2 regions of the Enterococcus sp. DIV0174 genome follow, and region 2 is predicted to be linked to the other one. Evidence: riboswitches for the same ligand, from Rfam matches in the RefSeq annotation. Region 2 holds a riboswitch; the other holds the start of a gene.
What was found. A riboswitch is a leader RNA that binds a small molecule or an ion and turns the genes downstream of it on or off. The one in region 2 is predicted to bind tetrahydrofolate.
Positions count from the first base shown of each region.

Region 1: it holds a riboswitch for tetrahydrofolate, as region 2 does, so the genes downstream of both, IGJ93_RS10170 (folate family ECF transporter S component) here and IGJ93_RS05465 (folate family ECF transporter S component) in region 2, are expected to answer to the same signal.

Region 1 covers NZ_CP172881.1:2,114,810-2,125,621, reverse strand. Annotated here, with positions in the region: gene IGJ93_RS10195 (hypothetical protein) at 1-63, shown strand, start outside; gene IGJ93_RS10190 (helix-turn-helix domain-containing protein) at 881-1,621, shown strand; gene IGJ93_RS10185 (hypothetical protein) at 1,639-2,151, shown strand; gene IGJ93_RS10180 (ABC transporter ATP-binding protein) at 2,434-3,543, opposite strand; gene IGJ93_RS10175 (methylglyoxal synthase) at 3,748-4,179, shown strand; THF riboswitch at 4,337-4,440, shown strand; gene IGJ93_RS10170 (folate family ECF transporter S component) at 4,477-5,013, shown strand; gene IGJ93_RS10165 (ABC transporter ATP-binding protein) at 5,062-6,825, opposite strand; gene IGJ93_RS10160 (ABC transporter ATP-binding protein) at 6,827-8,542, opposite strand; gene IGJ93_RS10155 (putative ABC transporter permease) at 8,717-9,553, shown strand; gene IGJ93_RS10150 (3D domain-containing protein) at 9,750-10,812, shown strand, end outside.
Region 2 covers NZ_CP172881.1:1,116,280-1,127,091, forward strand. Annotated here, with positions in the region: gene IGJ93_RS05430 (cyclodeaminase/cyclohydrolase family protein) at 1-8, shown strand, start outside; gene IGJ93_RS05435 (formate--tetrahydrofolate ligase) at 27-1,703, shown strand; gene IGJ93_RS05440 (HutD family protein) at 1,705-2,265, shown strand; gene IGJ93_RS05445 (APC family permease) at 2,303-3,673, shown strand; gene hutH (histidine ammonia-lyase) at 3,716-5,269, shown strand; gene IGJ93_RS05455 (YitT family protein) at 5,509-6,387, shown strand; gene IGJ93_RS05460 (formate/nitrite transporter family protein) at 6,439-7,200, shown strand; THF riboswitch at 7,210-7,308, shown strand; gene IGJ93_RS05465 (folate family ECF transporter S component) at 7,338-7,868, shown strand; gene IGJ93_RS05470 (SPJ_0845 family protein) at 8,553-8,717, opposite strand; gene IGJ93_RS05475 (hypothetical protein) at 8,851-10,179, shown strand; gene IGJ93_RS05480 (hypothetical protein) at 10,190-10,378, shown strand; gene IGJ93_RS05485 (DeoR/GlpR family DNA-binding transcription regulator) at 10,547-10,812, shown strand, end outside.

The DNA.
Region 1 (10,812 bases), 1.0 Mb from region 2:
TTTGATATTCCTGTATTTACTGCAGCGAAAGAACAGGCGAGGAAGATGGAGAAGCTTGGCTAAAAATAATTGAATGAGAAAAATTGATTAGATTTAGTTATTGTTGAATTTTTCAAATACATTAGTAAAAAATAGGTAACCTAAAACAGATTTTGTTTTAGGTTACCTATTTTTGTTTAACACGTTTGGCTAGTAAGTGAGAAAAAATAGTTGTAAAATCATTTGCGCTAAAATCTTTTGATTCATCAATTGTAAAATGCTGTCATTTGGGATTGAATAAGAAAATTAGTAAGAAAAAAGAAAGTTCACTATTAGCTAAGCTTTGTTTACAACTTGAAGAATGCAAGAGCACTTACTTTTTTTTACATTAGCAATCAATTAGCTTATGGCATCTAGAAAAGAGCTGCCAAAAAAAGTGAGCGATTTAATGGAAAAATATTTTTGATTGTTCTTTTAAAATGAATTTTCGAAAAATATTTTTTCTAAAAAAAACAAATTTTAAAATAGAAAGTCTAAGATGCGTACCCAAAATTAAAAATAATAAAAAAACTTATTGAAAGCGCTATCTTTTTATGGCATAGTGTAACTGAAGGTGCCTGATAAATAAAATCGTACGATTGAATGAAGAGGTGGTTGGAATAAAAATAACTTTTATTTGGCGTGGTTGGCGTACATATTGTTGTTTAATGGCTATATAATATTGTTATTTATATGCTCAATTATCTTCCTGATTAGTCATTTAGTTCGTTTGCTATGTAAAAAAGCACCAAATGGCTACGATATGTTTTGTAGCAAGCCTACTAGCTATGAATTTTGTCTTAACTTGGTTAACAACTTCCGTTAGTCTGATTGAGACAACTATTTAATGGAGGGAACAAAAATGAGTCTAGGAGACAAACTGAAAGAAGAACGTCTAAAGAATGAGTATACGCAAGAAGATATTGCCAAAATATTGAATGTTGCACGCTCCACTGTTTCAAGCTGGGAAGTGTCGAGAACATATCCTGATCTTTCTTTCCTGATTACTTTAAGTAAATTATATGGAGTAACAGTCGATTATTTAATTAAAGATGAAGAAGAGACAATTGACAACAATCAGACAATAAAAACAATGGGTTCTTTGAATCAGAAACAAAAATATTTTGGATTTGGCTTTTTGGCTTGCTTCATCTGCGCACTGTTGATTGGCTTATTTTTTCTGAATACGGCGAATCAGAGTACAAAAAAAGAAAAAGGACAAAAAGAACCGGTCGAGTATATTATTCCTTTGACGGATATCATGGATGTTACGGTCAAAGAAATCCCTTACGGTAAAGATAATAAATATCAAGTTCCTGAAATAACTGCAAATGTAAAATTACGTGAAGGCTGGAAAGAACCGGGATGGGTTTTTCATTTTGATAATAATACGGGAGCTGCGTATATTCATCTTTCACAAAATAAAGTGTATAAAGGTGAACCTTTTCCGACCAACTATTTTCCAAAATTGAGTTTTGTCGCTGCACAGTATGTTAGGGATACCGAGTACATGGATATTCCTAAAAAGATTATCTTGATTGACGATAATACCGCAGATCCCCCAAGTACAGCAAAAGAGCAACGGGTGATTTGGGAAAAATAAAAAAGGAGTGTTTAGAAATGAAAAAATTTGTTTGTCTGGGCTTGGTTACGTTTGGAATGTTACTGTTTGGTCAGCCAGCACAAGCTGCTGAAATTACTAACGATGTGGCACCAGAATTGGGGAAAATTTACATAGATGAGCGTGAGTCTGACTTGACTGACATTCTTTGTACGACTTCTGAAGGTAGATATGTGATTAATGAGAATAAGCTCGTCTTACTAGATAAAGAAATCCCAGGTGTAACGCCTTTTATCTATCATGATGTACAGCTTTTAAGCGGTGATGTAACAGGCTACAGCTTTACGATTGCAGGAAACACTCGATATACTTACCTAACTACTAATCATAATAGTGATTGGAGTCCGAGAGCAATGATTGTAAATCAAAATGGCGCGCAAATCCAATATTGGGAAGTGTACGGGACACCAGCTTCAATCGCTGATACAACATCAGCTACTGCAACGTATTATTTCGGTTTAAGAAACTTATCTTCCAGTGCCATGAATTATGGAATGAATATGATGTTTTAAAATAAGCAAACGAGTGTCTGGAACATCATCATTTTGATGAATGTTCCAGACACTTTTTTACGAACAAATGATGTTCAAAAAGTAAATTTCTCGAAAAACAAGCCGAATAATTTCAAAAATAGGCAGAGCTATTTCCAAACTGTTTTTCTTTTTTAGAGCTGAACGCGTTTGTCACAAGCTCTTTTATCTTTTTTTGTAATCGAACAAGGCCCTAGTATTGCAAAAAAAAGAACTGCACCGTTGGTTGCGGTACAGCTCTTAAAAAGGGGGCATCAATTAAAATTAAGGTAAAGTAATCACATCTTCTGTTTCTTTATCGAAGAAATGTCCTTTATTGATATTGAAAGCAAGGTCAATCATCTCGCCTGGTTTGTGGAAATCACGTGCATCGACTTTTGAAATAAATTCAGTTGAGCCAGTTTTTGTGTAAAGCATTGTTTCTGCACCTAGTAATTCTGAAACCACAACTTCAGAATGAACGACTGCTTCTGGTGAAGCATCTAAAGCAATTTGTTCGCTATGGATGTCTTCAGGACGAATACCGAAGATGACTTCTTTGCCGTTGTAGCCTTTTTCTACTAAGATTTTATTTTTTCCTTCTGGAATGCGAAGTCTTAATCCGTGACCATCAGTAATCACACCGTCATTTAGCGTTACATTGAAGAAGTTCATTGCAGGTGAACCAATAAATCCAGCAACGAAAACATTCACTGGTGTGTCATAAACTTCTTTTGGTGAACCAATTTGTTGAATAAATCCGTCTTTCATAATAACGATTCGATCTGCCATTGTCATCGCTTCTGTTTGGTCATGGGTAACGTAGATTGTTGTTGTTTCTAAACGTTGGTGTAATTTAGCAATTTCTGCACGCATTGCTACACGTAATTTAGCATCTAAGTTTGATAAAGGTTCATCCATCAAGAAGACTTTGGCATCACGAACGATTGCACGACCTAAAGCAACACGTTGACGTTGTCCACCAGATAATGCAGCTGGTTTACGAGATAGGTATTCGGTTAGACCTAAAATTTCTGCCGCATTTTCAACCCGATTTTTGATTTCAGCTTTGTCATATTTTCTCAATTTCAAACCAAATGCCATATTATCAAAAACAGTCATATGAGGATAAAGAGCGTAGTTTTGGAAAACCATTGCGATATCACGATCTTTTGGAGCTACATCATTCATGACTTTTTCGCCAATTTTTAATTCGCCTTCCGTAATATCTTCTAAACCAGCAATCATACGTAAAGTAGTTGATTTCCCACATCCAGATGGTCCAACAAAAACAATAAATTCACGATCTTGAATATTTAGATTAAAATCAGTAACTGAATAATTTTCTGCATTATCGTATTTTTTATAAACATGTGTCAACGCCATTTCTACCATAGTAAATTCCACACTTTCTATAAGTTTTATTTGACTAAAGTATAAATGAAAGCGCTAACCTGTAACAACGGCAGAATGAACAAGAATTTGTCTGTTTTTTGGTCAGAGTGACGAAGAAGCAAAGAAAATCAAAAAAATGGTAACAAAAAATTTAAACGGTTTCCTAAGTTTGTTACACTAAAGAAAAGAAAGGAAGTGTGACTGATGAAAATTGCTTTGATTGCACATGATCGAAAGAAACCATTGATGATTAAATTAGCGACAGCTTATCAAACGATTTTAGCGAAACACGAGCTTTATGCAACTGGGACGACAGGTTTACGAATTCAAGAGGCAACTAATTTGCCAGTTCATCGTTTTAAATCAGGTCCGTTGGGAGGCGACCAACAAATTGGGGCAATGATCTCGGAAGACGAAATTGATTTAGTCATTTTCTTGAGAGATCCACTGGCAGCGCAGCCACACGAACCAGACGTAACAGCGTTGATTCGTTTATCAGATGTATACGAGATTCCTTTGGCAACCAATATTGGCACAGCTGAAGTTTTACTGCGTGGATTAGCAGCGGGATATTTAGATTTTCGGACGGTCGTTCATGAAATGGAAAAAGAAGCGATTTCAACGGAACATGAATGAATTTTCGGTATTTTATCCAATAATATGAATAAATACTAATGGAAGTTGTTGAATAGCGAACATAAAAGACGGAAATCATAGTAACATTCAGTTTTCCTGTTTGCTAGTCAATGATAATTATGTTATATTTTGTGAGGGAATTGTTTCCCAAAATAAAATCAGAGTAGGAAATAAAGCGTTAAGTGCTGGGAGGATGGGATGTTGCCACCTGGACGAAGGATAAGGGAACTTATTCGCGGTTTTATTTTCGCATTCGCTGCATATTATTGTGTAGCAGCTCTTAAAGGAGATGCTAAAATGAAAAAAAATCGATTAGACGCACGGATGATAGCGATCATGGGGCTGTTGATTGCCTTAATGGTTACTTTATCACGACTAATATCTATCGAAACACCTTTTATCAAACTCAGTGTAACATTTATTCCACAGGTCATCATGGGGATTTTATTTGGCCCTTTTTGGTCTGGTATTGGATCAGTGTTAGCTGACCTTGTCGGAATGGCATTATTTTCAAAATCAGCATTCTTTATTGGGTTTACCTTGAATGCTTTTATCGAAGGTGCGATTTACGGCTTCTTTTTCTATAGAAAAGAAATTACTTGGAAAAATGCTATCTTAGCAACACTGAGTGTCACGTTGATTATCAATTTGATTTTGACGCCACTTTGGCTAGCTTTGATGTATCATGTCCCACTGTTTAGTTGGGTCGTTTGGGCACCACGATTGTTGAAAACAGTTATTTGGATCCCGCTTCAATCAATTGCAATTTACTATGTTGGACGAAGTATTCCTTATAAAAAGATTTTGCAAAGTCTAACAGTTCGCACGAAATAAAAATAAAAAAACAGGCAATCTTCCCATCCCAGAAGATTGCCTGTTTTTTTATTGATGTGTAAATTGTGCTTGATAAAGTTGATTGTAGTAACCAGCTTTTTTTAATAATTCATCATGTGTACCCATTTCAACGATTTCACCATGATCCATGACCAGAATTTGGTCCGCATTTTTAATAGTGGAAAGTCGGTGCGCAATTACAAAGCTGGTTTTCCCTTCCATCATTGTCAAGAAGGCTTGTTGGATTTTCTTTTCGGTTAGCGTATCAACAGAACTAGTTGCTTCATCTAAAATCAGCATGGGCGGGTTACTAATCATCGTTCGTGCAATCGTTAATAGTTGTCGCTGACCATCGGAAATTTTTAGTCCTTGACCACCGATTTTGGTTGAAAGTTTTTCTGGTAGTCGCTCGACAAATTCATACATATAGGCAGCTTTTAATGCTTCATTGATTTCCTCATCACTAGCACTTGGATTGCCATAGCGAAGGTTCGCACGTAAGGAACTGTCAAATAGCCAAGTGTCTTGTAAAACCATACCAAAGCTTTTGCGCAAAGTCGTTCGTTTGATGTCACGGAGATTGTGACCATCAATCAGAATCCTTCCGCTAGTGGTATCATAAAATCGCATTAAAAGATTGACCAGCGTTGATTTCCCGGCACCTGTTTTTCCGACGATTGCAATTGTTTGCCCAGGTTTTGCTTTGAAATTAAAGTCTTCAATCAAACGCTGATTTGGATCATATGAAAACGAAACGTGTTCAAAAACGACTTCTCCTTTGATTGTGTTGGGATCCAAAGCAAACGCATTAGGGGCGTCAGGTGTCTCTTCGGGCTGATCAATCAACTCGAACGCTCGATCCAATCCAGCAAAGGCCGTTTGAATTTGCGTAGTGATTCCAGATAATTCGATAAAAGGCTTAGAAAATTGACTCGAATAGATGGTAAAACTGGAAATAACACCAACGGTAATTGCTGACCCGCTTCGTAAAGCAAGCAAGCCGCCAACTAAACCAATTGACAGATAAGCTAAATGATCGACAAAACGGGAAGAAGGATTTGTCAAAGAAGAAGAAAATTGAGCACGCTGTCCCTTGACGTAAAGTTCTTGATTCAATGTTTCAAATGCCTGTTGACTAGCTGTTTCTTGTTGAAAAGCTTTTACGATTTTTTGATTTCCAATACGTTCAGTCACAAATCCGGAAATGTCACCAATAATTTTTTGCTGTTGATTAAAGTCGTTTTGGGAAGAACGTGCGACCAGAAAACTGACTAAAAAGATAATCGGGGTGGCACATAAAACGACAACTGTTAGCAACGGACTCAAATGAATCATAAAGATAAAAGATAAAATGATGATCGCAACGCCAGAAAATAATTGATTGAAGGCTGCTGCAATGGCGATAGAAATGTTATCCATATCATTGGTAAAACGACTGACGATATTTCCGTGTGCTGTTTGGTCATAATAGCGAAGAGGCAAACGGTTCAATCGTTCAAAAGCATCTTTTCTCAGCGCCGCTACCGAGAGATAAGCAAGCCGGTTACTTAAGACTTGAATCAACCACTGACTAAGAACATTGACGAGTACTACACCACCAAAGAGTAACAATAAATGAAAGAGTTCTTGAAATTGAACCCGTCCGATACCAATCATCAGATCAATACTTTGGCCAATTTGTAACGTCATGACGACGGTCGCGATACCGTTCAGCAAACCAAAGAAAATCGCTAAAGTAATTTCTTTAGGATAAGCCATCAGGTAGGGGATAAATCGTTTGAATAACTGCATTGAGAATTTTTTTTGTTTCATTTTATTCCTCCTCCTGCGATGCCACGATTTCTTGGTATTCTTTTGATGTACGCAACAGTTCAGCATTTGTTCCTTGAGCGACAATCCGTCCTTGATCCATGACTAAAATAGTTTCTGCTTCTTGGATTGAACGAACTCGTTGAGAAATAATCAGTACGGTACAATCAAGGGAAGTTTTCAAAGCTTTGCGTAAATTCAAATCTGTTTGATAGTCAAGTGCACTTAATGAATCGTCAAGAATTAGTAACGCTGGTTTTGCAATCAAAGCACGTGCGATGGTCAAACGTTGTTTTTGACCACCAGAAAAGTTTTTCCCGTTTTCCATAACTTTGGTGTCCAAACCATCAGGAAGTTGACGAACAAAATCGTCAGCTTGTGCAATTGTTAAAGCTTCCCAACATTCTTCATCTGTGGCATTCGTTTTGCCCCAATGCAAGTTGTCTCGGATGGAGCCAGTGAAAAGCACAGCTGTTTGAGGAACCATGGCAATTTGCGCTCGCAATTTTTCCATTTCCCATTGTCGGACATCTAGCTCGTCAACGAGAACCTCACCATTACTTACATCGTAGAAACGAGGAATGAGCTGAGTCAGAGTTGTTTTACCACTACCAGTGGGTCCAATGATGCCGACAATCGCATTTTTTCTCACTTGAAAATTGATGTTTTCCAAAGACAAACCAGAAGCTGGTGTATAGCGGAAATCAACGTGCTTAAATTCAAGGATTATCTGACTGTCAAGCGCAGGTGTGCTTGCGTCTGGCATTTCTTGGATTGAATTTTCCATGGTCAAGACTTCTTTGACACGTTTTCCTGAAGCTTCAGCACGGGTAAAAATCACGACTAAATTAGAAACAACAATCAAAGCTAACAACATTTGGTTCATATAATTGATTAACGCTAACACTTGTCCTTGCTGTAGTCCGCCAATATTGACTTTGATTCCACCAACTGTCAACAGGCAAATAATGCCTACATTCATGATTAATGTTGTGGCAGGGGTCAAAAGTGCAGAAATATTTGAAACGAGCAAATAATTTTTTGCCAGATCATCGGTACTTTCGTCAAAGGTTTTAACCTCTGTCTTTGTTCGACCAAAGGCGCGAATGACACGAACGCCACTAAGATTCTGACTAACGATTTCGTTTAAGTGATCTAATTTTTCTTGTACTTTTTGGTAAAGAGGAATTGTTTTTTTAATAATGAAATACAAGATTACCGCAAAAATGGGTAAAAAGAGTAAAAAGAACAAGCCAATTTGCCAATCAATGATAAAGGCCATCACGACAGAACCAATGCTTAAAAATGGCGCGCGGATCAATAGCCGGATAACCATCGCTAAAGCTAGTTGCAATTGATTGATATCATTGGTCATTCGGGTAATCAAGGTATCTGTTCCAAAATGATTTAGCTCGCTGTGGGAAAGTGTATTGATTTTTTTCATGAGTTGGTTACGTAACTCCGTACCGAAACCTTGCGAAGCAACTGAGGAATAGTATTGACAAATAATAGCACAAATCAGTCCGATAATTGACATGACAACCATCCAAATACCCATTTGAATGACTACACCTGTATCATTTTTTCTAAGTCCGTTATCAATCAACGAAGCCATCAATAAAGGGAGAATTAATTCAAAAACTGCTTCAAGAAATTTGAAAAAGGGTCCCAAAATGATTTGCTTACGATAGTCTTTTGCATAACGCAATAATTGAATCATATGATTCCTCCTAAGTAGTAAAATTTTCTATATTTATAGTAGAAAGAAAAACGATAAGTACATTACACATTGTAGCTTATGAAATTTGGAATGAAAAGCCAGCAAGCTCTTTCATTAGAGTTTCTTTTCATTTTTCCAGCTTATTGATACAATAAAAAGAAAAAGGAGGCACTTATGACCGAATTTATCCGTGTAGTATTGCTATTTTTTATTTATTCATTTGTCGGTTGGTTATGGGAAACAGTTTACTGTTCCATTAAAGCCAAACATTTCGTGTATCGAGGATTCTTAGTTGGTCCAATTACGCCAATCTATGGTTTTGGGATTTTAGGGGTATTGTATTTTATTGAACCATTCCAATCGAACCTTGTTTTACTGTATGTTTTATCAACTGCTCTGGTCACGATTTTGGAGTACCTGACTAGCTTTGGCTTAGAAAAATTATTTCATGCCACTTGGTGGGATTACCATGATGTTCCATTGAATATCAATGGAAGAGTTGCTTTACCAGTTTCACTTTTCTGGGGTGTGGGCTGTGTCTTGATCGTGAAAGTAATCCATCCGCATATTTTGATTTTGGAACGATTTTTGGCGGAACACTTTAGTTTTTACTTGCCAGTTCTTTTGATTGGGCTAATTATGATGGATCTTGGTTACACATTAGCGAATTTACAAAGTTTCCAAAAAGCAGTCACAGATTTACAGAAAGCAATTAATGAACAAAAAGCAAACTTGCAAGAAGTCTTTGAAAAAACCAAAGACGAATGGGAAGAACGACAAAAAACTTCTGGCACAGTTTTTGGCAAGGGAATTGTCTCAAAACCAGAGAAAAAATCTGCTGGTGATTGGTTACAAGCATTTAAAGAATCGACGAAAACCAATGATTATTTGCCACGTTTGAATTATACGCAACGACGCTTCTTAAAGAATTTCCCACAATTGTCATTGAAAGAAGGAAAAGATGTCAATGAAATTCGCCAATTAGTAAAAGAATTGCGCAAAAAAAAATAACTAGCAAATTTGCTCAAAAATAAAGCAATTGAACGAAAAAAAGTTCAATTGCTTTTTTATTTTAGCTAACAGTTAATCGAAAATGGATGTGAACGAATTATATTTGTAATAAATTGTAATATTTCTGACATATGAATTGTAATAATCATTTGTATAATGTAAGAGTTGGTATTTTAGGAGAAAGGTGTTGGAGTTCGTGAAGGCAAAAAAAGCCTTAGTTATGCTTGCTGTCTTATTGTCAGCAAATTTAGCACTACCCTTAGTGACTCAAGCAGAATCTCTTGATTCTTTAAATGAAAAAGAACAAGTTGCAAAACGTCAGGGTGAAGAAATCAGTGTCGAAGTACAAGTGGCATTGAATGATGTTAATGAAAAGTATCAAGAAGTTGAAAAAATAAAACAAGAGATTGTTCAAAACAAAAAAACGATTGATCAATCAAAACAAGAAATCAAGGAGACCGAAGCAACGATTGAGAAACGCAAAGAAGCCGTTGCACAACGACTAAAAGATGTTCAAATCAATGGTTCAAACGAGCGAAATTTACAAGCACTTTTAGACGCTGAAACTGTGGCCGAATTTATCAATCGTGCATACGCTGTTCGTGTTCTTCATCAAGCAGAAAAAGATAAAATTGCTAGCTTAGATAATCAAAGACAAAAGTTAGTTGATCTCAATCAAAAATTAGAGGATACACAAACTTCATTAAAGGATAATCAAGTTTCCCTAGAAGTCGAAGCGGACTCTTTGAATGAAAAAGTTGATTCTTTAAAACAAAAACTAACAGATAATCAAGTGACGCTTAGCGAAATTGCTAAGAATAAAGAAGCTGAAAAAACGCGAATTGCTACAGAAAACGCGAAAAAAGAGGCTGCTGAAAAACAAGCAAAAGAAGAAGCACAAAAACAGGCTGAAAAAGCAAAAGAAGAAGCAAAAGAAGAAGCACAACAAGCAAAAGAAGAAGCACAAAAATTGGCAGCAGAAAACGCAGAGAAGGAAACTGAGCCAGCCAAAGAAGAGTCAAACGAAAAGCCAAAAGAAGACACATCAAAAGAGGAAGTACCAACGTCAGGTGCTACTCGCATGATGGAATCTACGGCATATTCTTTTTCAGAACCCGGTTCAGGACATATCACTGCAAGTGGGTTAGATTTGTATGACAATCCACAAGCAATTGCCGTTGATCCAAGCGTGATTCCACTGAATTCAATCGTAAATGTTGAAGGCTATGGTGTAGCAATTGCCGCTGATACAGGTGGAG
Region 2 (10,812 bases):
TTGTCTAGCTAGGAAGGAAGAGAAAAATGACAAACTTATCAGATATCGAAATTGCAAATCAAGTTGAGATGAATCCAATTACGGACATTGCTGAAAAACTTGGAATTCCTAAAGAAAGCCTCGCATTGTATGGCGATTACAAAGCAAAAATCAATGTTAGCAAGCTAGAAAATTTAGACAAAGCGAAACGAGGGAAACTAATTCTTGTAACAGCAATCACACCGACGCCAGCTGGTGAAGGAAAAACAACTACTTCCGTTGGGTTAGTTGATGCTCTAACAAAAATTGGAAAGAAGGCAGCCATTGCGTTACGCGAGCCCTCTTTAGGACCAGTATTTGGTGTGAAAGGTGGAGCAGCAGGGGGAGGCTATGCGCAAGTAGTGCCAATGGAAGACATCAACTTGCATTTTACTGGCGATTTCCATGCAATTGGTGCGGCTAATAATTTACTGGCAGCTTTGCTAGATAACCATATCCATCAAGGTAACACATTAGGGATTGATAGCCGAAGAATTACTTGGAAGCGTGTTGTAGATATGAATGATCGACAACTACGTCATATTGTGAATGGTCTACAGGGAAGAATTAATGGCGTTCCCCGTGAGGATGGCTACGATATTACAGTTGCCTCTGAAATTATGGCGGTTCTATGTTTAGCAAATAACATTACTGATTTAAAAGAAAAACTAAAAAAAATCATTGTTGCATATAGCTTTGAAGGAACTCCTATCACAGCAGGAGATTTAAAAGCAGAAGGGGCAATGACCGCTCTTTTAAAAGAAGCAATCCAACCAAACATTGTACAAACACTTGAACATTCACCTGCATTTATTCATGGGGGACCGTTTGCGAATATTGCCCATGGTTGTAATAGTGTTCTCGCTACAAAGCTTGCATTGCAATATGCCGATTATGCAGTAACAGAGGCTGGATTTGGAGCAGACTTAGGCGCAGAAAAATTTATTGATATCAAGTGTCGGTTAGCCGAATTAAAACCAGACGCAGTTGTCTTAGTTGCGACGATTCGTGCATTAAAAATGCATGGAGGAATGAAAAAAGCTGATTTAGGAACAGAAAGCGTAGAAGCCGTTCTTAAAGGCCTTCCTAATCTGGAAAAACATTTGAGTAATATTCAAGAAGTATATGGTATGCCTGTTGTAGTTGCAATCAATAAATTTCCTACCGATACGGATGCTGAGTTAGCTGCTGTCGAAAAAGCTTGCGAAGAACGAAACGTTGAAGTAACACTATCAGATGTCTGGGCGAAAGGTAGCGAAGGCGGCATTGATCTTGCAAATAAAGTAATAGAACTAGCAGAAAAACCCAATAGTTTTAGTCATGTTTATGATCTATCAGATTCAATAGAAGAAAAATTAACGAAAATCGTTCAACGAGTGTATGGTGGAAAAGGGATAGAACTTGCACCAAGCGCTCGAAAAGAACTTGCGGAATTAGAAAAACTTGGATTTACTGAGTATCCTATTTGTATGGCAAAAACGCAGTATTCTTTCTCAGATGATGCGACTCTGCTGGGAGCACCTAAAGATTTCACGGTAACTATTCGCAATCTAAAAGTGTCTGCTGGCGCAGGATTTATTGTGGCTTTAACAGGTGCGGTAATGACAATGCCAGGTCTACCGAAATCACCAGCAGCAGAACGAATTGACGTAGATGCTGAAGGAAATATCTCTGGACTATTCTAAGATGAATGTAGAACATTTTAGGAGTAGCCAATATCATCAATCAACTTGGAGTGGAGGAAAAACAACCGAGCTTTTCCTCTTTCCCCCGGAGGCAAATTATCAGCGGAGAGTATTTGATTATCGAATTTCTAGCGCCACGATTGAGGAACAGTATTCTATGTTTACTGTATTACCTGGGTACAACCGACTTTTGATGCCACTTGAAGGAAGTGTCACACTGACGAATAGTGAACAAACGGTACGACTAGAAACGTTTGATGTGGGCGAATTTGACGGAGAACTTTCTACAACAAGTGTGGGGAAATGTGTTGACTTTAATTTAATTTATAAAAAATCCATGCAGGGGGAGATGAAGCGTGTTCAAACACATAATTCTCTATATTCAGTAGAAAAAGATTGTTATCTGTATTGTGTCGAACAATGTACAGTAAAAATAAAGCACGCTACTTATTTCTTGAAACAATCTGATAGTCTCGCGCTGACTGGAATAACAGAACGAACTGCGATAGAACTGTTACCAAAGGACGATGTCGTTAAACTAATTTATGTCAGTTGCAATTAGATTTGAATGAAAGCGCTTTAAGAAGAGGAGGGAAACCATGCAAAATGAGGAACAGATTCCGGAAATTTCAGACATTAAAGATCCAGAAGAATTTTCGAAGGGAGAAGAAAATGAAAAGTTCAGCCTGAGCGGTGCGACATTATATGGAATTAACGCGGTCATTGGTTCAGGAATTTTCTTACTTCCAAGGACGATCTATCAAGATTTAGGACCAGCATCACTAGTAGCGATACTTGTTGTCGTATTACTTGTGTTGATGCTTGCCGTTTGTTTTGCGGAAGTAGCAGGGTATTTTAGTAAAAATGGTGGGGCGTTTCAATATACAAAAGCAGCCTTTGGTGATTTTGTTGGATTTAACGTCGGAATTTTGGGCTGGTTTGTAACAATCATTGCCTGGGCTGCGATGGCTGCAGGATTTTCGAAATTATTAATTCAAACATTTCCAACATTAGAGGGACAAAATACCCTGATAAGTGTGCTATTGATTATCTTTTTATCAATAATCAACAGTATGGGGATTAAAACATCAAAGATTTTTACAATCACGATTACTATTGCAAAATTAATTCCAATTATTGCCTTTACTTTGATGAGTATTTTCTTTATAAAAAATGGGATTAATGCTGGAAACTTTACACCTTTTCTACAACTGAATCCTGATATGACCTTGTCTCAGGCGATGGCATCTACTTCACTAACTGTGTTTTACGCATTTATTGGATTTGAAGCTTTGCCAGTAGTTGCAGGGGAAATGCGAAATGCGAAGAAAAATGTACCAAAGGCAATTATCGGATCAATTAGCATTGTATCTATTTTGTATTTTATGATTATTGCTGGAACGATCGCGATGTTAGGCACAGGGATTCTTCAAAGTAATGCTCCAGTGCAGGATGCATTTGTTGAAATGGTAGGTCCGGCAGGAAAATGGATTATTTCAATTGGGGCATTAATTTCTATTGCTGGATTAAACATGGGGGATTCATTGATGATTCCACGTTATGGTGCTTCCATTTCAGACGAAGGATTATTGCCGAAAGTTATTGCAAAGAAAAATGCTAAAGGAGCACCGATTGTCGCCATTATTGTATCCGGGTTAATTACGATTGGCTTTTTATTAAGTGGTTCATTTGAACAATTGGCTGAATTGAGTGTGGTTTTCCGTTTCTTCCAATATATTCCCACAGCTTTGGCGCTGATTTGGCTTAGACGGAAAAAGATGGATACTGTACCAGCCTTTAAGCTACCTCTAGGACCGATTATCCCTGTTATCTCCATTGCGGTGAGTATTTGGATGGTAGCAGCAGCTAATCCATTCAACCTAATTGCTGGGTTAGTCGGAGTGATTGTTGCCAGTCTTCTCTATTTTGTGATCAATAAAGGAAGTAGACCTGGAACAACACCAGAGTAGAAATGTTGAATATAAGCGAATGAAAATTGGAGGATATTAGACATGAAAGCGGATGAAGAAACAATTATTTTAGATGGTAAAAGTTTGACATTGGAAGATGTGGTTGCCGTTGCAAGAAGAAATGTCCAAGTGAGCATCGCAGAAAGCGCAGAAGAAGCGGTCAACCGCTCTCGGAAAATCATTGACGACATCGTAACCGAAAAAAGAGTGGTATATGGGGTAAATACAGGGTTCGGTTCATTATGTAATGTGAGCATTTCCCAAGAAGACACAGCACAGCTACAAGAAAATCTTATTCGGACACACGCTGCTGGTTTTGGGGATCCTTTTGCAGAAGATGTCGTTCGTGCAATCATGCTGATTCGCGTGAATTCACTTGTGAAAGGCTATTCTGGTATTCGATTAAGTACGGTAAAAGCACTGATGACCATGTTAAATAAAGGAGTTCATCCATTTATCCCAGAAAAAGGTTCACTAGGTGCTTCTGGAGATTTGGCGCCATTAGCACACATGGTGATGCCTTTACTCGGTCTTGGAAAAGCTTACTACAAAGGAGAATTATTGCCAGGTAAAGTGGCAATGGAGAAGGCTGGATTAGCCATTATTCAATTGAGTGCAAAAGAAGGTCTTGCATTCATTAATGGAACAACTGTTTTAACGGCTGTGGGTGCGCTAGCAACGTACGATTCAATCGAGTTGTTGAAACTTTCAGATATTGCAGGAGCACTTTCTTTAGAAGTACATGGGGGAATATCTAGCCCGTTTGAAGAAGACCTACACACCATTCGTCCACAAAGCGGACAGTTAGCAACTGCTAGAAACATTCGTCGGTTGATTGAAGGAAGTGGTTATATCACAGAGGCAACCCCTGATCATGTGCAAGATCCGTATACTTTACGCTGTATGCCACAAATCCATGGTGCTAGTAAAGATTCTGTCGCGTACGTGAAAGAGAAAGTTGAAATTGAGATTAACTCAGTGACCGATAATCCAATCATTACACGTGATGGAAAAGTAATTTCTGGTGGGAATTTCCACGGAGAACCAATGGCGCAACCATTTGATTTTCTAGGAATTGCCGTAGCTGAAATAGGGAATGTGTCGGAACGTCGTGTGGAACGATTAGTAAACAAACAACTAAGTAAACTCCCTTCTTTCTTAGTTAAATATCCTGGATTAAATTCCGGATTTATGATTACGCAATACGCTTGTGCTTCCTTAGTTTCTGAAAATAAAATCTTAGCACATCCAGCAAGTGTAGACTCTATCCCATCTTGTGAAAATCAAGAAGACTTTGTTAGTATGGGAACAACTGCTGCACGAACTGCCGCAGAAATCTTACTGAATTCTAGACGTGTGGTAGCAACTGAAATAATGGCGGCCTGTCAGGCAATAGATATCCGCGGTTATCAAGACAAACTAGGAAAAGGAACACAGGCTGCTTATCAAGCATTCCGCCAATTCGTGGCATTTATTGAACATGATAAAGAAATTGAAATGTATGAGGAATTAAACAAGGCAACAGAAGTCATGATTCATGGCGATTTATTATCTGCTGTAGAAAAAGAAGTAGATTTAGCTATTCAATTTAGCTAGTTGATTAACCAGATTGATGAGTGGAACCAGTAGAAAGAAAAGGTTGCTTCAGTCTTCTCTACTGGTTTACACTTTTTGTTTTCCTACAGCAATGCATTCTTGAATGAGGAGGCTGACATATGAAGTACCAAAAGCAAAAGAAAACAGCAGGTATTTGCTAGGTGAATCTGAAAAATGGCCATTTGTTGAAAATAAAGCACGTGAAGTCTTCAATGAGGAAATGAAGGAAGTGTAGCAGCATGTTTCAGGCAAAACAAGAAAAGTTTTGGCAAGATTTGGTAACAAAAGTAACTATCGCGTTAATCTATGCATTCTTATATTCGATAGCCCTTAACTTTTTTTGGCAACCGGGACATATTTATGCAGGCGGATTGACTGGGATTGCGCAAATTCTTTCTACTTTATTTGATCGAACTGGAGGATTTACGTTGTCTATTTCGGTTATCTATTATTTGTTGAATGTTCCGATGTTTATCTTAGCATGGGTTAAGATAAATAAAAAATTTGTCTTTTTTACAGTAATCTCTGTAACTTTTGCTTCTTTTGCTATTTCAATGGTTCCAACGGTTTCGCTAACGAATGACCCCATCATTTGTGCTATTTTTGGTGGAGTTATCAATGGATTTTCTTTAGGTTTAGCATTGAAATATGGAATTGCTACCGGAGGAATGGATGCACTTATTATTACACTTAGACAACATACTGGACGAAGTGTTGGTGCAATCTCAATGGGAATTAACGGGCTAATTATTTTGACTGCAGGTTATCTGTTTGGCTGGCCTTATGCATTTTATAGTTTGCTTGCTATTTTTGTCAGTGGAAAGGTAACTGATTTAGTCTATGTCAAGCATCAAAAAGTTCAAGTTATGGTGATTACGCAACAGCCAAACCACGTCATCCCAGAATTACAAAAGGTTTTGAAGCGGGGAATTACGGTCATTCCCCAAGGATATGGTGCTTATGATTATCGTGCCCAAACAATTTTGATTACAGTCATTACTTTTTATGAGATGGAGCTTTTAGCAAAAATCATGAAAGAAGTTGATCCAAAAGCGTTTGTTAGTGTCTCGCAAGACATTAAAATTCTAAGTCACTTTGAAGAATTAGATATATTATAAATGAATCATTAAAATAGAAAATCAGTTTTTGAAGGTTGAGGAGATAGGTCGATGTTAAATCCAAATGAAATTCTACAACACAGTATTCGGATGGGGAGTCAAAAAATTGAAAAAACTCTTTTAGCAAAGCTAATCTTGGGGTTCATCGGGGGTGCAATGATTTCATTGGGATATCTGGCATATTTTCGTGTATCTGCATCAATTTCTGTTGAGTTCCCAAGCCTTGCAAGTCTGGTGGGAGCAAGTGTGTTTCCAGTTGGACTGATTGTCATCTTATTAGCAGGTGGTGAATTAGTCACAGGAAATATGATGGCAGTTAGCTGTGCATTTTTTGCAAAAAAAGTGACACTAAAGGAATTAATAAGTAATTGGGGAGTCATTACACTTGCGAATATTGTGGGTGCCATTTTTGTCGCCTATTTTTTTGGTCACTTTGTCGGGTTAACTCACACCGGTGTTTTTCAAGAACAAGTAATCAATGTTGCCCAGCATAAAGTAGAGAGTTCATTTTTTCAAGCTTTTGTTTCAGGTATTGGCTGTAACTGGTTTGTGGGTCTTGCTTTATGGTTAGGTTATGGAGCAAAGGATACAGCTGGGAAAATTTTAGGGATCTGGTTTCCGGTGATGGTTTTTGTCGCCATTGGATTTCAACACAGTGTGGCAAATGCGTTTGTCATTCCAGCAGCCATTTTTGAAAGCAGTGGGACTTGGCTGGACTTTATTCAGAACTTTATTCCCGTTTATTTAGGAAATATTGTTGGCGGATCTGCATTTGTTTCCGGATTCTACTATCTAAGTTATACTCATCATTAAATAAAAAATAACAGAGTAGAGGACAAAGCGTTAAGTGTCATAAGAGATGGGATGTTGCTCTATGAACGAAGAATAAGTATTCGCGGTTTTGCCCTCGCATTCGCTGCATGAATTTTTGTGTAGCAGCTCTAGAGGAGATGCTCGTAATGAATAAATTAAATGTACACGCTCTGACAACCATTAGTTTACTAATTGCTCTGATGGTTCTATTGTCTCAAGTATTTGGCTTTGAAACACAGTTAATAAAAATAACCTTTGATTTTATCCCCGAAGTAGTTATGGCGTCTCTGTTTGGTCCTTTTTGGACGGGCGTAGGTGCGTCTGTTGCAGATATCATAGGAAATACTTTGTTAGGGAAAGCGCCATTCTTTATCGGCTTTACACTTAACGCATTTATTGGTGGCTGTGTCTATGGTTTCTTCTTTTATAAAAAAAGTGTCACACTTAAAAATGCCTTTTTTTGTGTGTTGGTGAACACCTTGATTATTAGCCTGTTTTTGACACCATTATGGCTGTCCATAATGTATGATATTCCTTTCACGGATGGAAAACTTTGGGCCGTTCGTTTAATCAAAGCAGTTGTGATGTTGCCAATTCAAACGAGTCTTATCTTCTTCTTTGGTAATGCCATTCCAATAAGAATAATTGGTAAGCGATTCGTTTCGTAAAAAATAGAATGAATGACACTTCGTAAGCGTAGATACCTTAGATGAATGCCTGTCTTTTAAGCCAAATTATTTGGCTGATCTTACCTATCGTATAGGAAGCATGTATCAAAATTCTGGTAGCTACTCTTTTTGTTTTGATTCTTTTGGATTAGAGTGCAGGAGAAGACGTTTGAGAAAAATAAAATTTCTTTTATCGTCAGAAAGGGCATGAAAAAATAGGAACTTACTTCGAGGTCACTCATCGATATAGCTGATTTGGATAGGCGTTGTATCGAGGATGACTAAACTTTCCTATCAATTAGCTATATCGTTTTTATTCATTAGATGAATAGATGGGTGAGGAGATATAGTGATGGAGAATAAAGAAAAATTAATCAATTGGAAAAAAAGTGAAGAGAATCAAAAAAATTCAAGATTGGGATTTTTCTTATCTTGAACGATGAGCGACAATTTTTTTTAAAAATAGAAAAAACTTTCTTCAGAGAAAATGAGCACAAAAAAATAGGACCCGAATAAAAAGATGATTTCAATTTTCTAACAGAAAATTGAAATCATCTTTTTTGAATCAACGAATGCTGTTTTTATCATTTAATTGTTTCTCTATATGAACCGAATCAGTCAGAAATAAGTTTCTTTTGTTTCGACTTCCATTGACTAAAAAACGCGATAGCTTCTTTTTTGTTTTTACTTCTTTGGTTTAGCAGCTTTGTTCGCTTTTTTTGTGTCAGGAGTTTCTGGTTTTAAAAAACGGTTGATCTCTTCGTTAGAAGCTACTTTTTTCTCTGGATCCACTGCGAATGACTCGAAAAGTTTGTCGAGATTATCTGTACGTTCGAATTTTAGTCCCATTTTTATCACCTCATTGATAGTGTACCATGTAATTCTTAAAAATCTACTATATTTTATGAAGTCGAAAAATTTTGGTTTTTGGCGTTTGTTAGTTATAATTAGATTATAAAAAGATTTGAAAGAGGTGAGAAAAATGTTTGGCGAAGAAAAACTATTGATGACTATCCAGATGAACCACCTAGAGGAACGTGACAAAATCCAAGAAATAACTGATTGGGGTATACTTATTCGTTTATTGATCCAGCCGACATTTTTTCGACCTTTTCATGAAGCAACTGAATCCTTTCATTTGAAAAAATTTCAATTGGCATTGGAGTTAGCGGTAGAGAATGAACAAATTTTTTTCGTAGTTGGAAACGAAGAAAATGAATGCAGCTTTCATTATGAAAATCAGCAACTATTAATTAAAAATGTGATTGATAAACAAGTCTTTAATGAAAAAGAAGCATTGATTCATGACTATCTTCGTATGAAAATGGCAACTCATGGTGTATTTGCTTATTTACGTGCCTATAGTGAATTCTTGGCACACAATACAAAAGAAATTGAGCGACGAACATTATTTGAGACACAAGAAGAAATTGGTAGCCTCCCTAAGATGAAAGGGCAGGAAGGAGAAGTGATCGTTGATTGTAATCATTTTGCTGGCTATGATTTATTTTATCGCGGATTGTGCCTGACTTCTTGTTGGGAGATGTATTACAGTGCGGCTTACTTCAAAGTTATTCCAAAACCAATTTTTCTTGATGTTCAGCAAGTGGAAAGTATTACTGAACTAGAGAATCAGGTATTGAAGATCCAGCTTTACAAAAATCCATTTAATTGGCGAAAAAAAGAGAATCTTCGTTTTCAAGCTTATTATCGTGACCAGTTAGGTTTTGATCACTTGGCTTGGGATAACGGTGTTGGCTTACTGAAAGAACCATTTATTGAATATGCATACACTGATCGAGTAATCCAGTCCGTCCAGTATCAAAATCAAAATATGCAACCTGTACCAAAAAAAGCTGCAACTTTCTTTGTCACAAGAAGCTATGATATCGAACAAAATCAGTATCGTGAACGTCGTGTAAAAGGAGCGTTAAATGCGCAAGCTTATTTTCCTTGGGTTGATGAAAACCGTGCGCAAATGATGTGTTACAAAATGATTGATCCAACTGTCGCAATGGACGAAGGAATTCAAGCCTATTGCTATTACATTCGTGAATATTTGGAAGTAGAAGTCCAAGATGAAAAGTATCAAGATTATCAAGTGGTTTTGAGATTATATGTACCTCCTGAAGCTTTAGCGAATTTACCAATTGCTGAAATGAAGCAGCAATTAGCAGATATCCAAATAAGCCGACAGAAAAAGAAAAAAGGAACCATCTTCTTTGATTTGAAAAAAGGGGACAATCATTTAAGGGTCGTTTTCTTAGATTATCGTAAATTAGAAGCATTAACAACTATACAGAGAGCATGAGGTGGAAAAAATGGATAAAAAATTATATTATCGTGTGATGGGTCCGACAGTCGTATTAGCTGCATTGGTTTTATTTATCCCAAATTTCTCAATTCGTTCGTTGGTTGGCTTTTTGATTATGTTTTCTGGCTTGGGTATGTATTACCGATTATCAAGAAAAGTGAAAGTTCAAGCAATTTATACCAAGAAAGACCAATAAAGAATAGTAACGTTAGGAGAGTTATCTGTAGGATGACTCTCTTTTTTTCGGTTTTTTTCAAAAAATGTGCTGATTGAACGTTTTAGAAGTATAGTGATTGTTTTTGGATGTTTTGTGTTGCAAGCAAATAATTATTATGTTAATATTTGTCGTGAGGAGGTTGTGGAAATGCTTACAGAAGAACGCAGACAGAAAATTTTAGACTTGTTAGAGCAACACAAAATTGTTAAATCGCAAGATCTTGTAACCTTGTTAGATGCATCTGAGTCCACTATTCGCCGTGATTTACAAGAGTTGGAGAACGAAGGTTTTTTAGAAAGAATTCATGGTGGTGCAAAAAAAGAGCAGCTTTTAGGATTTGAACAAGCGATGAGTGAAAAAACGCTCAAAAACGTTCAAGAAAAACAACAAATTGCTCGTTTAGCCGCTGATTT